2 regions of the Streptomyces ortus genome follow, and region 1 is predicted to be linked to the other one. Evidence: riboswitches for the same ligand, from Rfam matches in the RefSeq annotation. Region 1 holds a riboswitch; the other holds the start of a gene.
What was found. Region 1 has a riboswitch for S-adenosylmethionine ahead of thrC (threonine synthase). Riboswitches for the same ligand answer to the same signal wherever they lie in the genome.

Region 1 (14,040 bases):
ATCCCGCGCTCGAGACCGCGCCGTGCCTCCTCGTCGAACGCGATGATCTTGGCCATGTGAAGTGGTCCTCCCGGACTGGGGTGGAATCTCCAGGACCGCGCCCGCGCCCGCGACGGACGGCCTGCAGACCTCGTGGTTCCTTGCCCCACCCGGCCTGCGGGCCTCACTGACCCGGTCCTCGTTGTCACTCTCACCTTCAGAGTGCTAACGCCAATGATTAGCACTCGACCCATGCGAGTGCAAGCGCCTCTCGATGATCCGCAGGTGGGAGGGGGTGCGAGGAGAGGGCGCAGGATGACCTTGAAGCGCCCGCGCCCGCGCCCGACCCCGATCCCGACCCGGACCTGACCAGGACCCGCCCCGGACCCGCACCCGGACCCGGACATGCCGAAGGGCCCGTACCCGGGAGGTACGGGCCCTTCGGAAGAAGAACGTCGCTGCAGTAAGTCGGCGCGTGCTTCAGCCGGTCGCCAGCCGGACCATGTCCGCCTGCGGCCCCTTCTGGCCTTGCGAGATCTCAAAATCGACCCGCTGACCCTCTTCCAGGGTGCGGTAGCCGTCCATCTGAATCGCGCTGTAGTGGACGAATACATCCGCACCACCGTCGACCGCGATGAAGCCGTACCCCTTCTCCGCGTTGAACCATTTGACGGTGCCCTGAGCCATGCCTAACTCCCCTATTACTGGCCCTTGCACAGACCCGCACTTCGCGGATCCGGGTCAGACCTCACCCCCCAACGGTTGGGGGTGTGCGCCGGAACGCGTCGACCGCGGCTGAATGTATCCGTCCAACTGCCCTCTGCAACAGGTCAATCCGACGAGAATTCCGGGCACGGATGATCGGAAATATGTGAAGCATTTACGAAGATTCAGGGCAAGTCGGGCCCGGTAAATGCCATAAATGGCTCAAAATGAACAGTTACTTTGGCTGCTTCTTGGCGGGTCCCGGGCGCGAACTCTCAAGCGCCGACCTGGAGAAGCGGAGCAGCTTCCCCAACTGTACCGCGCTCAACCATACAGAATTGCCCCCTCCGCTTCGGGCGCGGAGAGGGCAATTCGACGAACGGGGCGGGCGGTTCAGCCGCCGGCGACCGCCGGGATGATCGAGACCCCGACGCCGTCCGGCGTGGCCGTCTCCAGACCCTGCTCGAAGCGGACGTCGTCGTCGTTCACGTACACGTTGACGAACCGCCGCAGCTTGCCCTGGTCGTCCAGGACACGGGCCGCGATACCGGTGTGGTTCTTCTCCAGATCGGCGATGACCTCGGCGAGGGTCGCCCCTTCGGCGGCCACCTCGGCCCGACCACCCGTGTAGGTACGCAGGATGGTGGGGATACGGACGTTGACGCTCACGGGACCTCCAACAGGTAGGGCAGGTAGGGCTGCGGTGCGGTGCGGGCGGACGGCGATCAGGACCCGAGCCCGGCCTCGTGGAAGGAATCGAGGTTCGGACGGATGGTCGCGGTCAGCCCCGTGTCGGAGGCCACGGCGTCCAGCGTCTTCAGACCGTCCCCGGTGTTGAGGACGACGGTCGTCAGCGTCGGGTCGAGCAGCCCGCTCTCGATCAGCTTCTTCGCGACCCCCACCGTCACCCCGCCGGCGGTCTCCGCGAAGATCCCCTCGGTCCGCGCCAGCAGCTTGATCGCGTCGACGACCTGGTCGTCGTTCACGTCCTCCACAGCCCCGCCCGTCCGGCGGGCGATGTCGAGCACGTACGGCCCGTCGGCCGGGTTCCCGATCGCGAGCGACTTCGCGATCGTGTCCGGCTTCTGCGGGCGTACGACGTCGTGCCCGGCCTTGTAGGCGACGGACACCGGTGAACAGCCCTCGGCCTGGGCACCGAAGATCTTGTACGGCCTGTCCTCGACGAGGCCGAGCTGGATCAGCTCCTTGAGCCCCTTGTCGATCTTCGTCAGCTGCGAACCGGAGGCGATCGGCACGACCAGCTGGTCCGGCAGCCGCCAGCCGAGCTGCTCACAGATCTCGTACGCCAGGGTCTTGGAGCCCTCCGCGTAGTACGGCCGCAGGTTGACGTTGACGAAGCCCCAGCCCTCGCCGGCCGGGTCGCCGATCAGCTCGGAGCAGAAACGGTTCACGTCGTCGTAGTTGCCCTCGATGCCGACGAGCTCGCCGCCGTAGACCGCGGCCATGACGACCTTGCCCTGCTCCAGGTCGTGCGGGATGAACACGCAGGAACGGAAACCGGCCCGCGCGGCGGCGGCGCCCACCGCGCCCGCCAGGTTGCCGGTGGAGGAGCAGGAGAGGGTGGTGAAGCCGAAGGCGCGCGCGGCCTCCAGCGCCTGGGCGACGACGCGGTCCTTGAAGGAGTGCGTCGGGTTGCCGGAGTCGTCCTTGACGAAGAGCTTGCCGGCGTCGACGCCCAGCTCACGCGCCAGGTTGTCGGCCTGGACGAGCTTGGTCCAGCCGGGGTTGATGTTCGGCTTGTCCGCCACGTCCGCGGGGACGGGCAGCAGCGGCGCGTAGCGCCAGATGTTCGCGGGACCCGCTTCGATCCGCTTGCGGAGTTCCTCGGTGTCGTAACCCGAGAAGTCGTACGCGATCTCCAGCGGGCCGAAACACTCCTCGCAGGCGAAGACCGGACCGAGCGGGACGCGGTGGCCGCACTCGCGGCAGGAGAGCGCGGCGGCCGGACCGAGGTCGACGGCGTTCGCGGAGCCCGCGGCGGAGGCGGACACGGACGCGGGGGTGGAATTCGTGGTGCTTGCAACTGTCTGCGCAGCCATGGAGGCGAGGCCCTTTCCTCATCTTCCTCACGACGCACTTCGCCATGAGACGGATTTGGCACCTTCCCGAGCCGGGAGCCTCGCGGCGCTGATCGGCGATGTTCGACGACGATCAGGACGAGACCGGCTGGAGGGTTGCCGGGGCTTCAACGGGCCGTATCCCTCTGCCCCTCTGGATGAGCGGTATTCAGTTGTGGTCCTGCATGTGTGGTCCTGCACGTGATTTTAGTTGTCCGCGCAACGACCCCCGACATGCGATGGTCATCAGCGTTGTTCAAGACTGTAACCGACGGCATGGATGGTGGAGAGAGCCGTCCGAACCGCGAGATGACCGCCACACCGGTCCGCGTCGCGGCGGGACGCACGCATCCCGATGAACGCAAGGGAGAGCCGCACGTGCTGGAAGACGTCGAGCGCTGGCTGAGCACGCGCTCCTGGTCCGTCGAGGACCGCCCGCTCAAGAAGCTGATCGCCGCGAAGCGGTCCACCGGCTCCACGGTCAGTGTCGTACTGCCCGCGCTCAATGAGGAGGAGACCGTCGGCGAGATCGTCGCCGTGATCCGCCGTGAGCTGATGACCACGAGAGTGCCGCTCGTCGACGAGGTCGTGGTGATCGACTCGGGCTCGACGGACCGCACCTCTGAGGTCGCCGCCGCCGCGGGCGCCCGTGTCGTGCACCGGGACGAGATCCTGCCCCGGATCCCGGCCGTCCCCGGCAAGGGCGAGGTGCTGTGGCGCTCGCTGCTCGTCACCCGCGGGGACATCGTGGCCTTCGTGGACGCGGACCTGAAGGAGTTCTCGGCGGACTTCGTCTCCGGGATCGTCGGGCCGCTGCTCACGGATCCGGGGGTCGACCTCGTCAAGGCGATGTACGACCGTCCGCTGGGCTCGGCCGCGGGTCAGGGGGGCCGGGTGACGGAACTCATGGCCCGGCCGCTGCTCAACATGCACTGGCCGCAGCTGGCCGGCTTCGTCCAGCCGCTGGGCGGGGAGTACGCGGCCCGCCGCTCGCTCCTCGAACGGCTTCCGTTCCCCGTGGGGTACGGCGTGGAGCTGGGCATGCTGGTCGACTCGCTGCACCTGGTGGGGCTCGACGCCCTCGCGCAGGTCGACGTGGGCGTGCGGAAGCACCGGCACCAGGACGGGCAGGCGCTCGGACGGATGTCCGCGGCGATCTACCGCACGGCGCAGCTCCGGCTGGCCCGCGGGCACATGATCCGGCCGTCGCTGACGCAGTTCGTCCGGGGCGAGAACGGCTTCGAGCCGCGGACACACTCCGTCGACCTGGAGGAACGCCCCCCGATGACGGACATCAGAGAGTACGTGACCCGCCGCGCGGCCTAGCGGGGCGCGGTTCCCCGCGCCCCCATCAGGGGCGCGGGGAACGGCGCAATCTTTCGGCTTTGGCTCTCAGGGGCGCGAGGAACTGCGCGACACCCCCGTCCACGGCGAGTGGAACGTTTGAGCGGTTGGAGCTGCGGCTAGATTTCGAGTCATGGCTCCCACCCACGGCACACACCCCGTCCTCGTCGCGTCCAACCGCGGCCCGGTCTCGTACACGAAGGACGAGTCCGGCGAGCTCACGGCCAAGCGCGGCGGAGGCGGACTCGTGTCGGGCCTCTCGGCCATCGGCCCCGACGCCGGCGCCCTGTGGGTCTGCTCGGCCCTCGGCGACGGCGACCGCGAGGCCGTCCGGCGCGGCGTGAGCGAGGACGGCGTCCGGATGCTCGACATCGACGCCGACACCCACGCCGCCGCGTACAACGGCATCGCGAACTCCGCGCTGTGGTTCGTCCACCACATGCTCTACCAGACCCCCCTGGAACCCGTCTTCGACGCGGGTTTCCGGCGCCAGTGGGCGGCCTACGAGACGTATAACCAGGCCTTCGCCGAGGCACTGGCCGAGGAGGCGGCGGACGGCGCCGCGGTCCTCGTGCAGGACTACCACCTGACCCTCGTGCCGCGGATGCTCCGTGAGCTCCGTCCCGACCTGCGGATCGGGCACTTCTCGCACACCCCGTGGGCCCCCGCCGACTACTTCCGTCTCCTCCCGGACGACATCGCGGCGAAGGTCCTGCACGGGATCCTCGGCGCCGACCGGGCCGCGTTCCTCACCCGGCGGTGGGCGGACGCGTTCACGGACTGCTGCCGGGCCGTGCTGGGGGACGACTTCGACCCGGACACGCGGATCGGCGTGCACGGGCTGGGCGCCGACGCGGACTTCCTGCGCGAGCGCTCGCACCGGGAGGACGTCGACGAGCGGATGGCCGCGCTGCGCGAGCAGATCGGCACCGCGCCCGACGGCAGCGCCCGGAAGACCATCGTGCGGGTGGACCGGACCGAGCTGTCCAAGAACATCGTGCGCGGGCTCCTGGCCTACCGCGAGCTGCTGGAGGACCGGCCCGAGTGGCGGGAGCGGGTGGTGCACGTGGCGTTCGCGTACCCGTCGCGGCAGGACCTCGCGGTGTACCGCGACTACACGGCCGAGGTGCAGCGGGTCGCCGACGAGATCAACTCCGCGTACGGGACGGACGGCTGGACGCCGGTCGTCCTGCACGTCAAGGACGACTTCGCGCGCTCACTCGCGGCGTACCGGCTGGCCGACGTGGCCCTCGTGAACCCCATCCGCGACGGTATGAACCTCGTCGCGAAGGAGGTGCCTGTCGTCTCCGACGACGGGTGCGTGCTGGTGCTGTCGCGGGAGGCGGGGGCGTACGAGGAGCTGGGCGACGACTCGGTCGTCGTGAACCCGTACGACGTGTCCGGTACGGCGGAGGCGTTGCACGAGGCGTTGCTGGTGCCTGCGGGGGAGCGGGCCGAGCGGACCAAGCGGTTGGCTGCGGCGGCGACCGCGCTGCCTCCGGCGCAGTGGTTCCTGGACCAGTTGCAGGCGGTGCGCTCCGCGGGGGCGGGGGGCTGAACCGATCTGGGGGCGCGCCGGTTCCCGCGCCCCTGAAGGGTTCAAGGCGAAAAGACTGCGCCGTTCCCCGCGCCCCTTATGGGGTCAGCCTTGCTGCCAGGGTTGTCAGTAGGTGGGTGACCCCCTCCGGGCCGTCGACCACCAGGTCCGCGCGGTCCGCCAGTTCGGTCACCTCTGTGCTGCCGCTGCAGACCAGCAGGCCGGGGATGCCGTCGGAGCGTAGTTTCTCGACGGCGGCGAAGGCCGGCAGGTCGCCGAGGTCGTCGCCGACGTACATGACCGACTCGGCGCCCACCTCGCGCACGTACTCGCCGAGGGCGACGCCCTTGTCCATGCCCGCCGGACGCAACTCCAGGACCAGCCGCCCCGGTTCGACGATCAGGCCGTGCTTCTGCGCCAGCCGGGCCAGCGGTTCGCGCAGTGCCTCGAAGGCGGCCTGCGGGTCCTGGGCGCGGCGGGTGTGGACCGCGACGGCCCGCCCCTTCTCCTCGATCCAGCTGCCCTGCCAGGCACCGATGCCGTCGAGGAACCCGGGCAGTTCCGCACGGGCCGCGGCCACGCCGGGGTGCGGCGCGGGAGCCCGGACCGTACCGGTGACCGCGTCCCAGCGCTCCGCCCCGTAGTGACCGAGCACGACGAGGTGGTCGAGGCCCGGCACCCCGGCGAAGCCGCCGTACCGGACGGCTACCGACGCGGGCCTGCCGCTGACGACGGCCACCGACGCCACCTTCGGGGCCAGCGCCGCGAGGGCGGGTACGGCGTCCGGGTGGGCGCGGGCCTGCTCGGGGTCGGGCACGATCGGCGCGAGCGTGCCGTCGAAATCGAAGGCGAGGACGGCCTTGTGAGGCCGCGCGAGGATCGCGGCGAGACCGTCCCGGCCCGCGGTGGTCACGGGGCTCGGCAGCGACGACGGGTCGGACGGGGCGGGGTGACTGGCCATGCTGCGACCCTATCCGCCGAGGTGGCGTCCTACGCCTCCCGCCCGCTCCTGCGTACCTCACGGACGCGCCGCAGGCGGTTGACCGTCACCGGGTCGTGCGCGAGGGCCCGCTCCGTGTCCAGCAGGGCGTTCAGCAACTGGTAGTAGCGAACCGGGGCGATCCCCAGCTCCTCCCGGATGGCCCGCTCCTTGGCCCCCGGCGCCTCCCACCCCCGCCCCTCCAACGCAAGCACACCCCGCTCCAGCGAGCTAAGCCCTTGGTCACTCATACGCCCCACGCTAACCCCAAAGGGGCGCGGGGAACGGCGCAATCTTTCGCCTCTCCCCCACCAGGGGCGCGGGGAACGGCGCAACCACCCCACCGCCCCGCCGCCCCACCCCGCGGAGCACCCCGCGGAGCTACGCCGCGTTCTGCGCAGCGGAAGCAGCCCGCTGCAACTGCCCCAGCACCGCCCCCGGGTCCCCCTCCGCGCTCACCGCCTCACCGATCCGCCGCTTGATCTCCGCGCTGACCACCGCCCAGGACTTCTGCCCCACGGGGTACAGCTCCGCGTTGGGCAGCTCGCCCAGGAAGTCGACGAGGTCCGCGTCGTCCTTGTCGAGGGCCATCGCCTCGGAAGCGGACGTCGTCACGGGCAGCAGGTCGTACTCGTGGGAGAACTCGAGGACGTTCTCGTCGCTGTACACGTAGTCGAGGAACTCCCCGATCTCCTTCGCGTGCCCGTTCTTCTTGAACGCCATCATCCAGTCGGCGACGCCCATCGTGGCCTTGGAACGCCCCTTCTCGCCGGGCATCGGCACCATGCCGAACTTCACGCCCTTCGCGGCGGCGGCCTTCATCAGCGTGGGGTGGCCGTTGAGCATGCCGACCTCGCCGCGCGTGAACGCCGCGAAGGCGTCCGCGCGGTTGAGCTTCGCGGGCGCCACCGGCCCGGTCAGCCCCTTGTCGACGAGCTCGTCCTTCAGCCAGGTGAAGGTGTCGATGTTCTGCGGGGAGTCGAAGCTGTAGGAGCCGACCGTGTCGGTGTACCCGTCGCCGCCGCTGAGCAGCCACATCAGGGTCTCGGCCTGCGCCTCCTCCGGCCCCAGCGGCAGCGCGTACGGGTACTTCACGCCCTTGGCCTTGAGGGCCGCCGCGTCGGAGGCGAGGTCGCTCCAGCTCTCCGGCGGGGTGAGGCCGGCGTCGGCGAAGAGGTCCTTGTTGTAGAAGAGCAGCCGGGTGGAGGAGGCGAACGGCATGCCGTACTGCGTGCGGTTTATCTCCCCCGCCGCGGACAGCTGCGACACGAAGTCGGCCTGGGTGTCGATGGAGAGCAGTTCGCTCACCCGGTAGAGCTCCCCCGCGTCCGCGTAGTCGGCGTACGCGCCGATCTGCGCCAGGTCGGGCGGGTCGCCCGCGTCGACCATGGCCTTGACCTTGGCGTCCACGTCGTTCCAGGAGTAGACGCTGACCTTGACGTCGACGCCGGGATGCTTCGCCTCGTAGGCCTGCGTCAGCTTGTCCCAGTACTTCTGTGAGCTGTTCGCCGCGGAGTCGCCGTAGTCGGCCGCCACGAGTTTCAGCGTGACGTCCCCGGATTCGGTGGAACTGCCGCAGCCTCCGAGGGCCGCGGTCACTCCCAGCGCGGACACGACCGCTATCAGACTTGTCACTCGCCGCTGCACTACTGCCGTCCTCAACCCTGTTCGTCCCCTGAGCGCGTCCGCGCGTCCGGGCGTCCGCATGCCCAAGTGCCCGCGTATCACACAGAATTCGCTCATGTGATCCGGAACTTTCGATTCGCAATTTTCGCTCTAAGGTCTACACCACGTAAGTGGACTAGACCTCTCACGGGGTAAGGGGCGACACTGTACGTGTGAGACACGTCATCGCCCTGGATGTGGGCGGCACCGGAATGAAGGCCGCCCTCGTGGGTGCGGACGGTGAGCTGCTGCACCGGGCCCGCCGCTCGACGGGCCGGGAGCGCGGCCCGGACTCGGTCGTCGAGTCGATCCTCGCCTTCGCCGCCGACCTGCGCGCGCACGGCGAGGAGCACTTCGGCGAGCCCGCGGCGGCGGCCGGCGTGGCCGTCCCCGGCATCGTGGACTCCGACCGCGGTATCGCGGCCTACGCGGCCAACCTCGGCTGGCGCGACGTACCCCTGCGCACGCTGCTCAGCGAACGGCTGGCCGGGGTCCCCGTCGCCCTCGGCCACGACGTACGCACCGGCGGCCTCGCCGAGGGCCGGATCGGCGCCGGCCGGGGCGCGGACCGCTTCCTGTTCGTACCGCTCGGCACGGGCATCGCCGGTGCCATCGGCATCGACGGCCGGGTGGAGGCAGGCGCGCACGGTTTCGCGGGCGAGATCGGCCATGTCGTCGTACGCCCCGGGGGCGCCCCCTGCCCGTGCGGTCAGCACGGCTGTCTGGAGCGGTACGCGTCCGCGGGCGCGGTCGGTGCGGCGTGGGCCGAGGCCTCCGGCGACCGGGACGCCGACGCGGCGGACTGCGCGAAGGCCGTCGAGTCCGGCGACACCCGGGCGCGGGCCGTCTGGCAGGACGCCGTGGACGCGCTCGCCGACGGCCTCGTCACCGCGCTCACCCTGCTGGACCCGCGCGTCCTGATCATCGGGGGCGGTCTCGCCGAGGCGGGGGAAACCTTGTTCACACCACTGCGGGCCGCGGTCGAGCGGCGCGTCACCTTCCAGAAACTGCCGTCCATCGTCCCCGCCGCACTCGGGGACACGGCCGGCTGCCTGGGCGCGGGCCTCCTCGCCTGGGACCTGCTGGCCACCACTTCGGAGGTATCCGCCCGATGACCACTGAGCGTATGTCTCCGGCCGGGCCGCAGACCACAGTCCTCACCGGCGCGAACGTAGTACTCCCCACCGGAACGGTGCGCGGCGGACGCCTGATCGTCGACGGCACCCGCTTCGCCGGGAGCGCTCCCGAGGGCGCCCCCACGGTGGACCTGAGCGACCACTGGGTGGTCCCCGGCTTCGTCGACATGCACAACCACGGCGGCGGCGGCGCCTCCTTCACCTCGGGCACGGTCGAGGAGATCCTCCAGGGCGTCCGCACCCACCGCGTGCACGGCACGACGACCCTCGTCGCCTCCACGGTCACCGGCGACATGGACGGCCTGGCCCAGCGCGCGGGACTGCTCTCCGAACTGGCCGAGCAGGGCGACATCGCGGGCGTCCACTTCGAGGGCCCGTTCATCTCCCCGTGCCGCAAGGGAGCGCACTCCGAGAAGCTGCTGCGCGACCCGGACCCGGCGGAGGTCCGCAAACTGATCGACGCGGCGCGCGGCCAGGCCCGCATGGTCACCCTCGCCACCGAACTGCCGGGCGGCATCGACTCCGTACGCCTGCTCGTCGAGCACGGTGTCATCGCGGCGATCGGGCACACGGACGCCACGTACGAGCAGACGGTGGAGGCCATCGACGCGGGCGCGACCGTGGCGACGCACCTCTTCAACGCGATGCCCGTGCTCGGACACCGCACCCCGGGCCCGATCGCGGCCCTGCTGGAGGACGAGCGGGTCACCGTCGAGCTGATCAACGACGGCGTCCACCTGCACCCGGCCTCTCTCCAGCTGGCGTTCCATCACGCGGGCGGCGGACGGGTGGCGTTCATCACGGACGCCATGGACGCGGCGGGCTTCGGCGACGGCCGCTACATGCTCGGCCCGCTGGAGGTCGAGGTCGCGGACGGAGTGGCGCGGCTGGTGGAGGGCGGCTCGATCGCGGGCTCCACGCTCACCCTGGACCGGGCCTTCCGGCGCGCGGTGACGGTGGACCGGCTGCCCGTCGAGGACGTCGTCGCGGCCATCTCCGCCAATCCGGCCCGGCAGCTGGGCCTGTACGACCGGGTGGGCTCACTGGAACCGGGCAAGGACGCCGACCTGGTGGTCCTGGACTCCGGTTTCGAGCTCAGGGGTGTGATGCGTCGGGGCGAATGGCTGGTCGAACCTCAGATCGGCTGAGCCGGGGGCTGGGCCGACGGCCTCCGCCTTTGGCATGATCGGACTTTCGGACGAGCACACCCGTGGGATCCGTACGCCCACCGGGCGCCCGCGCCCACATCGAGGGAGGCAGCCCCAGGTGATTCTCACGGTCACGCTGAACACCGCTCTCGACATCACGTACCGCGTACGCAAGTTGCGGCCCCACGCGTCGCACCGGGTCGACGAGATGACCGAACGGCCCGGCGGGAAGGGCCTGAACGTGGCCCGGGTGCTCGCGGCCCTCGGCCACGAGGTGACCGTGACGGGCTTCGTGGGCGGGGTCACCGGACGGGCCCTGCGGGAGCGGCTCGCGCAGACGCCGGACGTCGTCGACGCGCTGGTCCCGGTGAGCGGCGCGACCCGCCGCACGATCGCGGTGGCCGACGCGACGACCGGTGACACGACTCAGCTCAACGAACCGGGCCCGCAGATCACCCCCGCCGAGTGGGCCGGCTTCCAGGAGACGTACGAGGTTCTGCTGCGGTCCTGCTCCGCGGTGGCCCTGTGCGGCAGCCTGCCACCCGGGGTGCCGGTCGGGGCCTACGCCCAACTCGTACGCGCGGCACGGGCGTTGGCGGTTCCGGTGCTGCTCGACACGAGCGGGGAGCCGTTGCGGCGGGGGATCGCGGCGCGACCCGACATCGTGAAGCCGAACGCGGACGAACTGGCCGAGCTGACCGGCTCGCACGACCCGTCGCAGGCCACGCGTGACGCGCGCCGGCGCGGGGCGCACGCGGTGGTGGCGTCCCTCGGCCCGCAGGGGCTGCTCGCCCGCACCCCCGAGGGCGACTGGCGCGCGGCCCCGCTCAGGCCGGTCCGCGGCAACCCGACGGGCGCCGGGGACTCCGCGGTCGCGGGCCTGCTCTCGGGCCTGGTCGAACACCTGCCGTGGCCGGACCGCCTGGCCCGCTCGGTCGCCCTCTCCGCGGCAACGGTCCTGTCCCCCGCAGCGGGGGAGTTCGACCAGCAGGCCTACGAAGAACTACTCCCCCGAGTATCAGTGGCAAACCAACCCACAGCAGCGTAAACCCGGCATTTCAGGGGCGCGAGGAACGGCGCGAACGTCAGTTCTTGACCTGCCCGGCCTTCAGCCGGAGCTGGTCCAGGAGGACATCACACTGGTCCCCCTCCTGACAGGAGATGGAGATCGTGTTCGTGCCCTTGGTGAGAGTGGGCCAGGAGTACGTCTCCGTCCACCCCTTCTCCCACTCGTTCTCCTTGGCCTTCGCGAAGTTCCCTAGATTCAGCTTGGTCCCGAACTCCTTGCCGTTCACGGTCAGCGTCATCTTGGCGTCCTTGCCGGGCACGCTGTACTTCGTGAAGACGGTGTACGTACCGGCCTTCGGAATGCCGTTGACGGTCCACGTGACCTCGGCACCGACCTGGTTCAGGCCGGTCACATAGATACCGCCCGCCGCACTCGCGCCCTCGATGTCCGACGCGGTCGTCACACCGGCACCGAGCTTCAGTGCCTTCGCGTCGATGTCGGGCAGCTCGGCCGGCTCGTCGGCATCCTTGCTTGACGTCTCGCTCGGCTCGGCGCTCTGCCCGGCCGACGTGGTCGGCCCCGCGGCGTCGTCCCCGCCCTTGTCGTCGTCCGAGTCACCGCCCGTCATCGCGATGGCGATACCGATCACCACGGCCGCGACCACGGCGACGGCGCCGATCAGCAGCCCCCTGGTGTTGGGCCCGCGGCCCCGGCCGCCACCGCCCCGGCCGCCGTGCGTCTGCTGGTGCGTGGTGGGCGCGCCGCCGGAGTGGTTCTCGGACGTGGCGTAGTTCGCGTTCGGCTGCCCGTACTGCCCCTGCTGCCCGTACGTGCCCTGCTGCTGCGGCGCCTGCCCGTACTGCGCGGTGGGGGCGGCCTGCGCGGCGGACTGGCCGTACTGGCGCTCACCGACCGGACGCACACGGTTGACCGAGCCGGGGTAGCCGTAACCACCACCGCCGCTCGGCGGCTGGGCTCCGGCGGCTTTCCCGTCCTCGTACAAATAGCCGAACGGGTCGTCGTCCTCGGGCGTGCTCGCGCCGTTGCTGCCGGGCGTCATCCCTTGGTCTCCTAGCGGGTGCGGTACAGATGCGGTACGGGGGATCGAAAGGCGAGCCTACCCGGTCCCGCTGCCCCAAACGGGTGACTCAGCTCGCATGCCGGCGCTGACCTGCGGATCAGCCGGCACGCCTGTGCGCTTTGGGACGAGAACGTTTCTCTACGTACATCCGCTCGTCGGCGGACTGCAGGACCTCGTCCGCCGACATGCCGCAGTGGGCCCACCCGATACCGAAGCTGGCGCCGACCCGCATGGCCCGTCCGTCGACCCTGATCGGCTGGATTATCTCGTTGCGCAGCCGCACCGCGAGGTCCTCCGCGTCGGCCCGGCCGAGCCCGTCGGCGAGCACCACGAACTCGTCGCCGCCGAGCCGGGCGACCGTGTCCCCGTCGCGCACGGCGCCGCTCAGCCTGCGGGCCACCTCGATCAGCACGTGGTCACCGGCGTTGTGCCCGAAGCGGTCGTTGATCGACTTGAAGCCGTCGAGGTCGCAGAAGAGGACCGCCAGCCCCTTCGTGCCGTCGTCCCGCTCCCCCTCGGGTGTGACGGTGTGCACATGGTGGTCGTACGCGCCCAGGGCGTCCGGGACCGACCGGTAGTCGAACCCGTGCCCGTTCGCGTCGTAGGGGGTCACGTCGTAGCCGTTCACGTCGTACCCGTTGGCTCTCGCGTTGCGGGCGGCCACCACTTCCCCGTACGCCGCGTCGATCGTGTCGACCACGCCGGGTTCGGTCGCCGTGGGGCGCGCGCACAGCCGGGCGGCGAGCCGGGAGCGCAGCTCCGCGGAGTTCGGCAGGCCGGTGAGCGAGTCGTGGGAGGCGCGGTGGGCGAGCTGCAGCTCGCGGCGTTTGCGCTCCTCGATGTCCTCGACGTGGGTGAGCAGGAAGCGCGGCCCGTCGGCGGCGTCCGCGACCACGCTGTTGCGCAGCGACACCCACACGTACGTGCCGTCGCGGCGACAGAGCCGCAGCTCGGCGCGCCCGCCCTCGGCGGAGGTCCTGAGCAGGGTGCCGATGTCCTCGGGGTGGACGAGGTCGGAGAAGGAGTAGCGGCGCATGGAGGAGGCAGGGCGGCCCAGCAGGCGGCACAGCGCGTCGTTCGTGCGCAGGATCCGGCCGTGCTGGTCGCCGCCCATCTCGGCGACGGCCATGCCGGAGGGCGCGTACTCGAAGGCCTGCCGGAAGCTTTCCTCGCTGGCCCGCAGCGCCTGCTGCTCGCGCTCCAGGCGCACCAGCGCGCGCTGCATGTTGGCGCGCAGCCGCGCGTTGCTGATGGCTATGGCGGCCTGGAATGCGTACATCTGCAGGGCCTCGCGGCCCCATGCGCCGGGACGGCGTCCGTTGCGCGGGCGGTCCACGGACAGGACACCGATCAGCTCACCGCAGGAGCCGCCCGGGATG
Region 2 (14,040 bases), 610 kb from region 1:
ACAGCCCGCGACGAGTCGAAGCTCCTCAGTCTCGACAAGAAGCCCGACGTCACGGTCAACGTCGTCGGCTTCCAGTGGAGCTGGGGCTTCAACTACATCGAGAACGTCGACGGCTCGACCGGTGACGCGAAGACCGACAAGAATCTCGACGCGATCCCGGATCGCTTCAAGAAGGACTTCCCGGCAGCCGCCGGCGGGGTCTACGACGTCGGTACGCCCGCCTCGAAGAACCCGCAGACGCTCAACCCGGGCCCGACCCTCTGGCTCCCCAAGGGCAAGACGGTCCGCTTCGTCCTCACTTCGCGTGACGTCATCCACTCCTTCTGGGTGGTGCCGTTCCTCATGAAGCAGGACGTCATCCCGGGTCACACCAACTCCTTCCAGGTGACCCCCAACAAGGAGGGCACCTTCCTGGGCAAGTGCGCCGAGCTCTGCGGCGTCGACCACTCCCGGATGCTCTTCAACGTGAAGGTCGTCTCTCCCGAGCGCTACGAGGCCCACCTCAAGAAGCTCGCCGAGAAGGGTCAGACCGGTTACGTCCCGGCCGGTATCGAGCAGACGGACCACGAGAAGAACCGGGAGACGAACAACCTGTGAGCATCCTCAACGAACCTCAGGGTGCCGCCGCGGCTGAAGCCTCGTACGAGAGCGAGCTGCCCGTACGGCGCAAGCAGCCCGGCAACGTCGTGATCAAGTGGCTGACCACCACGGACCACAAGACGATCGGCACGATGTACCTGGTCACGTCGTTCGCGTTCTTCTGCATCGGTGGCGTCATGGCGCTGCTGATGCGCGCCGAACTGGCCCGTCCCGGCACCCAGATCATGTCGAACGAGCAGTTCAACCAGGCGTTCACGATGCACGGCACGATCATGCTGCTGATGTTCGCGACGCCGCTGTTCGCGGGCTTCACGAACTGGATCATGCCGCTGCAGATCGGCGCGCCCGACGTGGCGTTCCCGCGGCTGAACATGTTCGCCTACTGGCTGTACCTGTTCGGCTCGCTCATCGCGGTCGGTGGCTTCCTCACCCCGCAGGGCGCGGCGGACTTCGGCTGGTTCGCCTACAGCCCGCTCTCGGACGCGGTCCGCTCGCCGGGCATCGGCGCCGACATGTGGATCATGGGTCTGGCCTTCTCCGGCTTCGGCACCATCCTCGGCGCGGTCAACTTCATCACCACCATCATCTGCATGCGTGCCCCCGGCATGACGATGTTCCGTATGCCGATCTTCGTGTGGAACGTGCTGCTCACCGCGGTCCTGGTGCTGCTCGCCTTCCCCGTGCTCGCCGCCGCGCTGTTCGCGCTGGAGGCGGATCGGAAATTCGGGGCACATGTCTTCGACTCGGCCAACGGCGGAGCGTTGCTGTGGCAGCACCTCTTCTGGTTCTTCGGCCATCCGGAGGTGTACATCATCGCGTTGCCGTTCTTCGGCATCATCTCCGAGGTCATTCCGGTCTTCTCCCGCAAGCCGATGTTCGGCTACATGGGCCTGATCGGCGCGACCATCGCCATCGCGGGTCTGTCCGTGACGGTGTGGGCGCACCACATGTACGTCACCGGCGGTGTGCTGCTGCCGTTCTTCTCCTTCATGACGTTCCTCATCGCCGTACCGACCGGCGTGAAGTTCTTCAACTGGATCGGCACGATGTGGAAGGGGTCCTTGTCCTTCGAGACCCCGATGCTGTGGGCCACCGGGTTCCTGATCACCTTCACCTTCGGTGGTCTGACCGGTGTCATCCTGGCGTCGCCGCCGATGGACTTCCACGTCTCGGACTCGTACTTCGTGGTGGCGCACTTCCACTACGTGGTGTTCGGCACGGTCGTGTTCGCGATGTTCTCCGGCTTCCACTTCTGGTGGCCGAAGTTCACCGGAAAGATGCTCGACGAACGCCTCGGCAAGATCACCTTCTGGACGCTGTTCATCGGCTTCCACGGGACGTTCCTCGTCCAGCACTGGCTGGGCGCCGAGGGCATGCCGCGTCGTTACGCGGACTACCTCGCGGCCGACGGCTTCACCGCGCTGAACACGATCTCGACGATCAGCTCGTTCGTCCTGGGCCTGTCGATCCTGCCGTTCTTCTACAACGTCTGGAAGACGGCCAAGTACGGCAAGAAGGTCGAGGTCGACGACCCGTGGGGTTACGGCCGTTCGCTGGAGTGGGCCACGTCCTGCCCGCCGCCGCGGCACAACTTCCTCACGCTGCCGCGGATCCGTTCCGAATCCCCGGCGTTCGACCTGCACCACCCCGAGATCGCCGCTCTCGACCAGTTGGAGAACGCCGGTCACGGTGAGAAGGCCCTCGCCGGCGGCAAGGAGGCGGGCAAGTGAAGGTCCAGGGCAAGATGTTCATCTGGCTCGCCGTCTTCATCCTCGTCATGGCGGTCGTCTACGGCGTGTGGTCGAAGGAGCCGGCCGGTACCACGGCGCTCTTCCTGGGCTTCGGCTTGAGCGTCATGATCGGCTACTACCTGTGGTTCACGGCCCGGCGGGTCGACACGGGCGCACAGGACAACAAGGAGGCCGACGTCGCGGACGACGCCGGTGAGGTCGGTTTCTTCAGCCCGCACAGCTGGCAGCCGCTCTCGCTCGGTATCGGCGGCGCGCTCGCCTTCATGGGCGTCGTCTTCGGCTGGTGGCTGCTCTTCTTCTCGGCCCCGATCATCATGATCGGCCTGTGGGGCTGGGTCTTCGAGTACTACCGCGGAGAGAACCAGAATCAGTAACACGCGCTGAGCGCACGGAAGCCCGGACACTCCGTCAGGAGGTCCGGGCTTCCCCCTTTCGCCACACCTGCCGTCCCTCGCACGGCTCAATGGGCGCGCCGCGAGCGACCGCGCTTCCTACGCTCAGGACATGAGCCACTCAGCTTCCTCCAGGAGCGCCGACGCCGGCTCGGCGCGCCCGCGCGGCCGTACCGCCGCCGGCTGCACGGCGCTGATGGTCGCCATAGGCGCGGGCGTCACGGCCTGCGGTTCCGGCGGCCATCCGCTCTCGGCCGAGCCCTACGACGCGGCGAAGGACCTCTCCTTCAGCGCCGCAGTGAGCGACGGCAGGAAGGCCGACCCGGACAAGCCCCTGGAGATCACCGCCAGGGACTCCGGCGGCCGGATCACCGACGTGACAGCCACGGACGCCGCAGGACGGTACGTGGCGGGCGAACTGACGGCCGACGGAGGCCGGTGGCACAGCACCTCGCCGCTGGCCGCAGGCGCCCACTACACGGTGCGGGTGAGCACCGAGAACGACGACGGCGCGCCCGGGCGCAGGACCGTCGACTTCGAGACCAGTGTCCCGAAGACCAAGAAGCGGCTGGACGTGACGTTCGGCCCCGACAAGGGCACGTACGGCGTCGGCCAGCCCGTCACCGCGGAACTCAGCGCCCCGGTCAAGGACAGGGCGGCGCGCGCGGTCGTCGAGCGGGCCCTCAAGGTGCAGTCGCAGCCCGCCGTCGAGGGCGCCTGGCACTGGGTGGACGACAAGGAACTGCACTACCGCCCGAAGGAGTACTGGCCCGCCCACGCCACCGTGCGGGCGAGCAGCAACCTCGCGGGCATCAAGGTGGCCGAGCGCCTCTGGGGCGGCACGGCCAAGCCCCTGACGCTCACCACGGGCGACCGCCTGGAGGCCGTCACGGACGCCGCGGCGCACTCGATGACGGTCTACCGCAACGGTGAGGCGATCAACACGATCCCGGTCACCACCGGCAAGCCCGGCTTCGACACCCGCAACGGCGTCAAGGTGGTGCTGGGCAAGGAGTACTTCGTACGGATGCGCGGCACCAGCATCGGCATCGCCGAGGGCACCGCGGACTCGTACGACCTGCCCGTCTACTACGCCACCAGGGTCACCTGGAGCGGCGAGTACGTGCACGCCGCGCCCTGGTCGGCGGGCTCCCAGGGGGCCGCCAACGTGAGCCACGGCTGCACCGGCATGAGCACCGCCAACGCCGAGTGGTTCTTCGACACGTTCCGCGCCGGCGACATCGTCAAGGTCGTCAACTCGTACGGCGACATGATGGACCCGTTCGGCAACGGTTTCGGGGACTGGAACCTCACCTGGAAGAACTGGCGCAAGGGCAGCGCCCTCACCGCCGGCACCCCGGAAGGCCCGTCCCCGGAGTCCCGCCTGAGACTCACCCCGGAACCGGCATAGGGCGGCCCGCAGGGGCCCGCCTTCAGGGGCCCGCCCTCAGGGGCGCGGGGAACGGCGCAATTTTTTGCCTTCAGGGGCGCGGGGAACTGCGCGACCAACCACGACGGGCCCGCAGCCGCCCCGCCACGCCCTCCGAGACGGCGCCTACGCGCTCAGGGCGGCCCTGCTGCGGAGCAGCCCCGCCAGCGCGGCCGCGAACTCCACCGGCTCGACCGGCAGGGTCACCGCCGCCTCGGCCCGGCTCCACGTGGCGAGCCACGCGTCCTGGGGCCGGCCGATCAGCAACAGCACCGGAGGACAGTTGAAGATCTCGTCCTTGATCTGCCGGCAGATGCCCATCCCGCCCGCCGGAACGGCCTCGCCGTCCAGCACGCACACGTCGATGCCACCGCGGTCGAGTTCCGCGATGACCGCCGCGGGGGTCGCGCACTCGATGAACTCCACCTGGGGGACGTCGGTGGCGGGCCTGCGCCCCGTGGCGAGCCGCACCTGTTCGCGGGTGTTGGAGTCGTCGCTGTAGACCAGCACCGTTGCGGTCGGCTGCATTCTTCCTCCGGGACGTCAGCGTCGTGGGGACATGCCGTACAGACTTCAGATACAGAGACGGACAGGGTCCGATGCGCGGATGCTACTCCCTCGATCACGTCGTCAACACCGGTTCGGACAGGGCTTCGATGGGCCATATGGGCTGGACACACCCCACAGACACCCCGAACGGCACCCCCCGAGGTGAGGGCGGGATAAGCGACCGACATAATGTCGGTCGTGGCGACAGCAACGACAGTAGATACCGGGCACGCGCACCCGTCGGTCAATCGGCCGAACCTCACCAGCGTCGGAACCATCATCTGGCTGAGTTCCGAGCTGATGTTCTTCGCGGCCCTCTTCGCGATGTACTTCACCCTCCGATCGGTGACCGGTCCCGACCACTGGAAGGAGATGGCGTCCGCCCTGAACTTCCCGTTCTCGGCGACCAACACCACGATCCTGGTGCTCTCCTCCCTCACTTGCCAGCTCGGCGTGTTCGCGGCCGAGCGTGGGGACGTGAAGAAGCTCCGGATGTGGTTCATCGTCACCTTCGTGATGGGTGCGATCTTCATCGGCGGCCAGGTGTACGAGTACACCGAGCTGGTCAAGCACGAGGGCCTCTCGCTCTCGTCCGACCCGTACGGCTCGGTGTTCTACCTGACCACCGGCTTCCACGGCCTGCACGTGACGGGTGGTCTCATCGCCTTCCTGCTGGTCCTCGGGCGCACCTACGCGGCCCGCAGGTTCACGCACGAACAGGCGACCGCCGCCATCGTCGTGTCCTACTACTGGCACTTCGTCGATGTCGTCTGGATCGGCCTCTTCGCCACGATCTACATGATCAAGTAGCCGGGCCAGTTCCCGCGTACATTCCAGAAGCACCGACGCTGAAGATCCTGACACCGGGGTAATCCGTGAAAAAGCTCTCCGCACGACGACGCCATCCGCTGGCGGCGGTCGTCGTCCTACTCCTCGCGCTGGCGGCCACCGGGGGGCTGTACACCGCGTTCGCGCCCGCGGACAAGGCACAGGCCGACACATCCGCCCAGTCCCTCGCCATCGACGAGGGCAAGAAGCTCTACGCCGTCGGCTGCGCCAGCTGCCACGGCACCGGCGGTGAGGGCTCGACCGACGGTCCCAGCCTGGTCGGCGTGGGCGCCGCCGCCGTCGACTTCCAGGTCGGCACCGGCCGCATGCCCGCCCAGCAGCCTGGCGCGCAGGTTCCGAAGAAGAAGGTCATCTACACGCAGGCGGAGATCGACCAGCTCGCGGCGTTCGTCGCCTCGCTGGGCGCCGGTCCGAACGTGCCGACCGAGGAGCAGTACAACCCCGAAGGCGCGGACATCGCCGAGGGCGGGGAGCTCTTCCGTACGAACTGCGCGCAGTGCCACAACTTCACCGGCAAGGGCGGTGCGCTGACCAACGGCAAGTACGCCCCGACGCTGGAGGGTGTCGACCCGAAGCACCTCTACGAGGCCATGCAGACCGGCCCGCAGAACATGCCGTCCTTCCCCGACACCACGCTGACGGAGAAGAACAAGAAGGACATCATCGCGTACCTCGACGCGGTCAACGGCGATGAATCGGAGAGCCCCGGTGGCCTGGCGCTGGGCGGCCTCGGGCCGGTCAGTGAAGGTCTCTTCGGCTGGATCTTCGGTCTCGGCGGGCTGATCGCCGTCGCCGTGTGGGTCGCCGCCCGGACCGCAAAGGCCAAGAAGTCATGAGTAGCCAAGACATTCCAGAAGAGAACCTGCCCGCCGAGCGGGCCGCCGACCAGCACGCCCACGCGCACGGTGACGTGAGCGTGCCGGACGAGAAGCATCCGTTCGCGGATCCTGGTCTGCCGCCGCACGAGCACCGCATCCAGGACATCGACGAGCGGGCCGCCAAGCGCTCCGAGCGCACGGTCGCCCTGCTGTTCACGCTCTCGATGCTGGCGACGGTCGGCTTCATCGCGTCCTTCGTGACCATCCCGGCCGACCGGATCGTCTACATCTTCCCGCTCGGCCACATCAGCGGTCTGAACTTCGCCCTGGGCATGACGCTCGGCCTGGCGCTGTTCTGCATCGGCGCGGGCGCGGTCCACTGGGCCCGCACCCTGATGTCCGACGAGGAGATGGCCGACGAGCGCCACCCCATCGCGGCGGAGCCCGAGGTCAAGGCCAAGGTCCTGGCCGACTTCAAGCAGGGCGCCAAGGAGTCGGCGCTGGGCCGCCGCAAGCTCATCCGCAACACGATGTTCGGCGCGCTGACCCTCTTCCCGCTGTCCGGCATCGTCCTGCTGCGCGACCTCGGTCCGCTGCCGGAGGACAAGCTGCGGCACACGCTGTGGTCCAAGGGCAAGCTGCTCGTCAACATGAACACCGACGAGCCGCTGCGCCCCTCCGACGTCGCCGTGGGCTCGCTCACCTTCGCCAAGCCCGAGGGCCTGGAGGAGCACGACCACGACTTCCAGACCGAGATCGCCAAGGCCGCCCTGATGATCGTCCGGCTCCAGCCGGAGAACATCAAGGACAAGCAGGAACTTGAGTGGTCCCACGAGGGCATCGTGGCGTACTCGAAGATCTGCACCCACGTCGGCTGCCCGATCTCCCTGTACGAGCAGCAGACGCACCACGTCCTCTGCCCGTGCCACCAGTCCACCTTCGACCTCTCCGACGGTGCCCGAGTGATCTTCGGCCCGGCCGGTCACGCCCTTCCGCAGCTGCGCATCGGTGTGAACGACGAGGGCTATCTCGAGGCGCACGGCGACTTCGAAGAGCCCGTCGGTCCTGCCTTCTGGGAGCGCGGATGAGCACTACGACCACCCCGAACCCCTCGGGCGCCGGCGCGCCGGGACGTTCGCGAGAGAAGGCACCGGCCGGCGAGCGCGTGGCCGACTGGGCCGACGGCCGGCTGGGGATCTACTCCCTGGCCAAGGCCAACATGCGCAAGATCTTCCCGGACCACTGGTCCTTCATGCTGGGCGAGATCTGCCTCTACAGCTTCCTGATCATCATCCTCACGGGTGTGTATCTGACGCTGTTCTTCCACCCCTCGATGAACGAGATCGAGTACCACGGAAGCTATGTCCCGCTCCAGGGGCAGCTGATGTCGGAGGCGTTCGCCTCCACGGTGGACATCAGCTTCGACGTCCGCGGCGGGCTGCTCATCCGGCAGATCCACCACTGGGCGGCGATCGTCTTCCTGGCCGGCATGTTCGTGCACATGATGCGCGTCTTCTTCACCGGCGCGTTCCGCAAGCCGCGTGAGATCAACTGGCTGTTCGGCTTCCTGCTGTTCGTCCTGGGCATGTTCACCGGGTTCACCGGCTACTCGCTCCCCGACGACCTGCTCTCCGGCACCGGCGTCCGCTTCACCCAGGGCGCCATCCTGTCGATGCCGATCGTGGGCACCTACATCTCGATGTTCCTGTTCGGCGGGGAGTTCCCGGGCGGCGACTTCGTCGCGCGGTTCTACTCGATCCACATCCTGCTGCTGCCCGGCATCATGCTGGGGCTCGTGGTCGGCCACCTGATCCTGGTCTTCTACCACAAGCACACCCAGTTCGCGGGTCCCGGAAAGACCAACAAGAACGTCGTCGGCATGCCGCTGCTGCCGGTCTACATGGCCAAGGCCGGAGGCTTCTTCTTCCTGGTCTTCGGGTTCATCGCCATGCTGGCCGCGGTCGCGTCCATCAACCCGATCTGGGTGCTGGGGCCGTACCGGCCGGACCAGGTGTCCACGGGCGCCCAGCCCGACTGGTACATGGGCTTCGCCGAGGGTCTGATCCGCGCCATGCCCGGCTGGGAGATCAACATCTGGGGCCACACCCTGGTCCTCGGTGTACTGATCCCGCTGGTGATCTTCGGTGTCTTCCTGGCGCTCATCGCGCTCTACCCGTTCATCGAGTCCTGGGTCACCGGGGACAAGCGCGAGCACCACATCCTGGACCGCCCGCGCAACGCCCCGACCCGTACGGCCTTCGGTGTCGCCTGGGTGACCGCCTACATGATCATGCTGATCGGCGGTGGCAACGACATCGTCGCGACCCACTTCCATCTGTCGATCAACACGGTCACCTGGTTCGTCCGGATCGGGTTCTTCCTCGGACCGGTGCTCGCGTTCATCGCCACCAAGCGGATCTGCCTCGGCCTGCAGCGCCGGGACAAGGACAAGGTGCTGCACGGCCGCGAGTCGGGCATCATCAAGCGCCTGCCGCACGGTGAGTTCGTCGAGGTGCACGAGCCCCTCAGCCAGGAGGCCATGCACACCCTCACGGCGCACGAGCAGTACCAGCCGGCCGAGATCGGCCCGACGGTCGACGAGAACGGTGTCGAGCGCAAGGTGAAGGGCCCGCAGAAGCTCCGCGCGAAGCTCAGCACCGCCTACTTCGGTGAGGACGGCCAGATCCCCAAGCCGACCGCCGAGGAGTACAAGGAGATCACGAGCGGCCACGGCCACCACTGATCACCACCTGTTCGCCACGGCAGGAGCCCCGTCCATTGCATGGACGGGGCTCTTTGCCGTCCCGGGGGCTGGATAGGGTGGACCCACATCCACGCACACGAACCCAGGAGCGGCAGATGAGTGCTGTGACCCCCGCTGGAGGCGACTTCGCGGCGGGCCGTTCCTGGCCCGCCCTCCTGAACGGCCTGCTGGACGGACGCGACCTGAGCGCCGACGACACGGCCTGGGCGATGGACCTGATCATGCGGGGCGAGGCGACCGACGCGCAGATCGCCGGGTTCGCGGTGGCCCTGCGGGCCAAGGGCGAGACCGTCGAGGAGATCTCCGGGATGGTGCGCACGATGTACGCGCACGCCAACGTGATCGAGGTGCCGGGTGACACCGTCGACATCGTCGGGACGGGCGGCGACGGCGCGAAGACCGTCAACATCTCCACCATGTCGGCCGTCGTGATCGCCGGTACGGGGGCCAAGGTCGTCAAGCACGGCAACCGCGCCGCGTCCTCCGCGTCCGGCGCCTCGGACGTCCTCGAAAAGCTCGGCGTCAACCTGGAGCTGACCCCGCGACGGGTGGCGGAGGTGGCCGAGGAGGCCGGGATCACCTTCTGTTTCGCGGTGAAGTTCCACCCGGCGCTGCGGCACGTGGCGGCGGCGCGCGGGCAACTGGGCATCCGCACCACCTTCAACTTCCTGGGCCCGCTGACCAATCCGGCCCGGGTGAGGGCCCAGGCGGTCGGCGTCGCGCACGCGCCCATGGCGCCCATCGTGGCCGGCGTCCTCGCCGAGCGCGGCAACTCCTCGCTGGTCTTCCGCGGCGACGACGGCCTCGACGAACTGACCACCACGGCCACGTCCCGGGTGTGGATCGTGCGGGACGGCAAGGTGCGCGAGGAGGCCTTCGACCCGCGGGACGTGGGGATCGAGCTGGTGCCCGTGGAGGCGCTGCGGGGGGCCGACGCGTCGTACAACGCGGATGTCGCCCGACGGCTGCTGGCGGGCGAGCGGGGGCCCGTGCGGGACGCCGTGCTGCTCAACTCGGCGGCGGCGCTGGTGGCGCTCTCGCCCGGCCCGGGACCGCTCGCCGAGCAGATCCGGACGGGGATGGCTCGCGCCGCGGAGGCGATCGACTCGGGGGCGGCGCTTCGGACGCTGGAGCGGTGGGTGGCCGCGACCAGCAGGTAGCCGGTCGGCGGGGGCCGGCTCAAACGATCGCGCAGTTCTCGCGCCCCTGAAAGCCCAGGTTTTCAGGGGCGCGGGGAACTGCGCGACGGGGGAGAGGGGGCGGAGCCCCCAGGCGGTGGACCGCACTCACGCCGTCCCGGCATACGGACGCGGGGGTTGCGCCCCCGTGATCGTATGGCAAGATGCTGGCAGGTCATGAGTGACAGTCAACAGGCCCCGGCCGACTGTCCGGCAACCCTCCGTCCGTGGCGGGGTGCCCCGGGTGAAGACCAGGTCGTAGGCAGTGAGGTCTACGGCAAGCGCGGACCCCTCACCGCTCGCTGGAGCGGACACACCAGGGGTCCTGGTCGTTCGAGGGAGCCTTTCATGAGCAAGCGAATGCGATAGGGCGCCGAGCCCCACTTCCGCGTACCCCTTTCACCTTTTCTGTGCCGGGCCCCGTCCGCCCGCACAGCGATCTCGCCTGCCTCACACAGGAGTTCGCCATGTCTGTCTCCACCGTTGCCGCCGACCGGACCGCCCCTTGTGACACCGACACCGCGGGGTCCCTGCCCGTGCTCGGCCGAGACGTCACCGTTCCGCTCGTGACCGGCGGCGAGGTCACCTACGCGGCCCTCGACTACGCCGCCAGCGCCCCCGCCCTCCAGCGGGTCTGGGACGACGTGGCCGCGTACGCCCCGTACTACGGCAGCGTGCACCGCGGGGCCGGATACCTGTCCCAGCTCTCCACGGACCTGTTCGAGAACGCCCGCAGGACCGTGGGCGAGTTCCTCGACTGCCGCGACGACGACGAGGTCGTCTTCACCCGGTCCACCACCGACTCGCTGAACCTCCTCGCCGCCGCCCTGCCCGCCGACTGCCAGGTCTTCGTCTTCGAGACCGAGCACCACGCGTCGCTGCTGCCCTGGCGGGACGCCCGCGTCACCTACCTCGACGCCCCGCGCACCCCGGGCGAGGCCGTCGCGACGCTGGAGACGGCCCTCGCCGCGCGCGACCCGTACGGGCCGGCGCTCGTCTGCGTGACCGGCGCCTCGAACGTCACCGGTGAGCTGTGGCCCGTACGGGAGCTGGCCGCCGCCGCCCACGCGCACGGCGCCCGGATCGTGCTCGACGCGGCCCAGCTCGCACCCCACCACCCCGTCTCCGTACGGGAGCTGGACGTGGACTGGGTCGCCTTCTCCGGCCACAAGCTGTACGCGCCGTTCGGCTCGGGCGTGCTCGCGGGACGCTTCGACTGGCTGCGCGAGGCCGACCCGTACCTGGCCGGCGGAGGTGCCTCGAAGAAGGTGTCACGGCGTACGGACGGCGGTGTGGACGTCGAGTGGCACGAGAGCGCCGCACGGCACGAGGCCGGCTCGCCCAACGTCATCGGCGCCTACTCCATCGCCTCCGCCTGCAAGGCCCTCACCGAGGCCGGCTTCGAGACGCTGGTCGCCCGTGAGCAGCGTCTCGTCGCCACCGTCCGGCAGGGCCTCGCCGAGGTGCCCGAGATCCGGGTGCTCTCGCTGTTCGGCGACGACGCCCCGCGCGTCGGCGTCATCTCGTTCGTCGTCGAGGGCTGGAACAGCTCGCACTTCGCCGCCGCGCTCTCCGCCGAGTACGGCATCGGCGTCCGCGACGGCCTCTTCTGCGCCCACCCGCTGGTCCGTACGCTCCTCGGCAGCGACCCGCAGTCCCAGGGCGAGTGCGGTGCCCCCGAGGCCGCCCCCGGCGAGAAGTCCCTGAACGCCATCCGGGTCAGCTTCGGCGCGGGCACCCCCGACGAGCACGTGACGCGCTTCGTGGGAGCGGTCAAGCAGCTCGTCGCGAACGGCGCCGGCTGGACCTACCGCACGGAGAACGGCCGCTGCGTCCCGGCGACCTGACGGGCTGCGCCCTGAAAGATTGCGCCGTTCCCCGCGCCCCTGAAGGCGGGGCCGCGCCCCCGGGACCCTAGTTGTCGCCCCCGATGGCGAACGCCGCCTCCAGGTCGTGCTGCGAGTACGTCCGGAACGCCACATGCGTGTCCGTCCCCTCGACCCCCGGAATCTTGCTGATCATGCCGGGGATGACGTCGGCGAGATCGTCGTGGGCCTTCACCCGGACCATGGCGATCAAGTCGTACGTCCCGGTCACGGAGAACACCTCGCTGACGCTGTCCAGCGCCGCGATCGACTCGGCGATCTCGGGGATCCGGTCCACGCTGGTCTTGATGAGCACGATCGCGGTGATCACGGCTGGTTTTCTCCCTCGGTGGCCGTCGCTGGGGATTTCACTCTAGCCGGACGCCCGTACCGCACCCACGCGTAGAGGAACCCGGCGGAGAAGCCCAGCAGGTGCGCCAGATAGGCGACTCCGGGGCCCTGCGACGCGCGCCCCGCGGCCAGCCACTGCAGGGACACCCAGAACGGCAGGACCACCCACGCGGGAAATCGCAGCGGCAGGAAGAAGAGGAACGGGAAGAGACTGGTCACGCGGGCTTTGGGGAAGAGGTAGAGGAACGCGCCGAGGACCGCGGAGATCGCCCCCGACGCGCCGACGAGTGTCTGCGCCGAGTCGGCGTGGACGCCCGCGTAGCCCAGCAGGGCGAGGTAGCCGCAGCCCACGTAGAAGAGGGCGAATTCGACGTGGCCCATCCTCTCCTCGGCCATCGCCCCGAAGACGTAGAGGAAGAGCATGTTCCCCAGCAGATGCAGCCAGCTGCCGTGCACGAACAGCGCGGTGGCCGGCGTCCCGAGCGCCCGCAGCGTTCCGTCGAACAGTTCGACGGGCACCACGCCCCACCGTTCGAAATAGGCCCGCTGCGCGGAAAGCAGCTCGTCACCGGTGCCGTAGGAGGGACTGAGCCCCGAGGCGGGGCTGATCAGGAAGATCGCGCAGCACAGGGCGATCAGTCCGTAGGTCACCGGCGCCGACTGGCTCCGGGCCGCTCCGATCGCCCTGAACGTCCTGACGGTCCTGTTGCCGGGTCCACCCCAGTTGCCGAGCATGAACAGAGCATGACGTAACGGGACCGAACCGCACAGAGCGCCTCGCCGCTCACGGTGGACGGGCGTCGAGTACCCGCCAGGCCGTAGGGTTACGAGCCACACGCCCCGGGGAATCCCGTGCGGCACGAGGACTTACGGAAAGAGAGCGACTGCCACGATGACGGTTCCCCTCCCGACGGCCGAGACCCGGTGGCGCTGCACGCTCTGCGGCAACCTCACCCGATTCGACGTGACCCGTTCGTCGAAGGTCGTCGAGTACGTACATCTGGACCTGGCCGGGGAGCCCAAGGTCGAGGAGCGCGACGTGGTCAGTGAGACCATCGACTCCGTGCGCTGCCGGTGGTGCAACGCGGTGGATCAGGTGGAACTGGTGGACAGGCCGGGCGCCCGCTCCTGACAGGAGCGGGCCCCGCACGGACGATGGGGTGAAGGATGGTGGAGACCACAGGCGGTGAGCCGGACGACGGCGACGCCGAGGTGCTCGACCGTCCGCTGCCCGACGGGGTGCGCCGCAGGGTCGTACAGATCGTGTCGGACGGGTTCGGCGGGCTGACCGTGGCCGAACTGCCCACCCAGCTGCGGCAGTACGCCCGGTTCGCCCCCAATCGTCGTGCCAAGTTCGCGGGGACCGCTATGGCGGCGGCCATGGAGACCGATCCGCTGTTCAGACAGCGCATCGCCGAGAAGCTGAGAGACGCCCAGCCCGAGCTGGCCGGCGCTCTCGACTCGGGCTCGCCGCCCCCGGCCGCGGACCCGCTG

Region 2: another riboswitch for S-adenosylmethionine. It lies ahead of K3769_RS09630 (aminotransferase class V-fold PLP-dependent enzyme); the one in region 1 lies ahead of thrC (threonine synthase).

The regions. Positions count from the first base shown of each region.
Region 1 covers NZ_JAIFZO010000002.1:2,042,380-2,056,419, reverse strand. Annotated here, with positions in the region: gene groL (chaperonin GroEL) at 1-56, opposite strand, end outside; gene K3769_RS12390 (cold-shock protein) at 460-666, opposite strand; gene K3769_RS12385 (MoaD/ThiS family protein) at 1,078-1,353, opposite strand; gene thrC (threonine synthase) at 1,410-2,744, opposite strand; SAM riboswitch class I at 2,760-2,927, opposite strand; gene K3769_RS12375 (glucosyl-3-phosphoglycerate synthase) at 3,141-4,088, shown strand; gene K3769_RS12370 (alpha,alpha-trehalose-phosphate synthase (UDP-forming)) at 4,240-5,664, shown strand; gene otsB (trehalose-phosphatase) at 5,741-6,604, opposite strand; gene K3769_RS12360 (DUF3263 domain-containing protein) at 6,634-6,873, opposite strand; gene K3769_RS12355 (ABC transporter substrate-binding protein) at 7,004-8,269, opposite strand; gene K3769_RS12350 (ROK family protein) at 8,461-9,402, shown strand; gene nagA (N-acetylglucosamine-6-phosphate deacetylase) at 9,399-10,571, shown strand; gene K3769_RS12340 (1-phosphofructokinase family hexose kinase) at 10,690-11,619, shown strand; gene K3769_RS12335 (carbohydrate-binding protein) at 11,657-12,640, opposite strand; gene cdgB (diguanylate cyclase CdgB) at 12,759-14,040, opposite strand, start outside.
Region 2 covers NZ_JAIFZO010000002.1:1,430,287-1,444,326, reverse strand. Annotated here, with positions in the region: gene ctaC (aa3-type cytochrome oxidase subunit II) at 1-597, shown strand, start outside; gene ctaD (aa3-type cytochrome oxidase subunit I) at 594-2,330, shown strand; gene K3769_RS09670 (cytochrome c oxidase subunit 4) at 2,327-2,725, shown strand; gene K3769_RS09665 (L,D-transpeptidase) at 2,856-4,154, shown strand; gene K3769_RS09660 (DNA-binding transcriptional response regulator) at 4,299-4,700, opposite strand; gene ctaE (aa3-type cytochrome oxidase subunit III) at 4,911-5,531, shown strand; gene qcrC (cytochrome bc1 complex diheme cytochrome c subunit) at 5,597-6,406, shown strand; gene qcrA (cytochrome bc1 complex Rieske iron-sulfur subunit) at 6,403-7,476, shown strand; gene qcrB (cytochrome bc1 complex cytochrome b subunit) at 7,473-9,131, shown strand; gene trpD (anthranilate phosphoribosyltransferase) at 9,248-10,312, shown strand; SAM riboswitch class IV at 10,504-10,620, shown strand; gene K3769_RS09630 (aminotransferase class V-fold PLP-dependent enzyme) at 10,798-12,177, shown strand; gene K3769_RS09625 (Lrp/AsnC family transcriptional regulator) at 12,245-12,526, opposite strand; gene K3769_RS09620 (rhomboid family intramembrane serine protease) at 12,523-13,281, opposite strand; gene K3769_RS09615 (hypothetical protein) at 13,439-13,678, shown strand; gene K3769_RS09610 (NYN domain-containing protein) at 13,714-14,040, shown strand, end outside.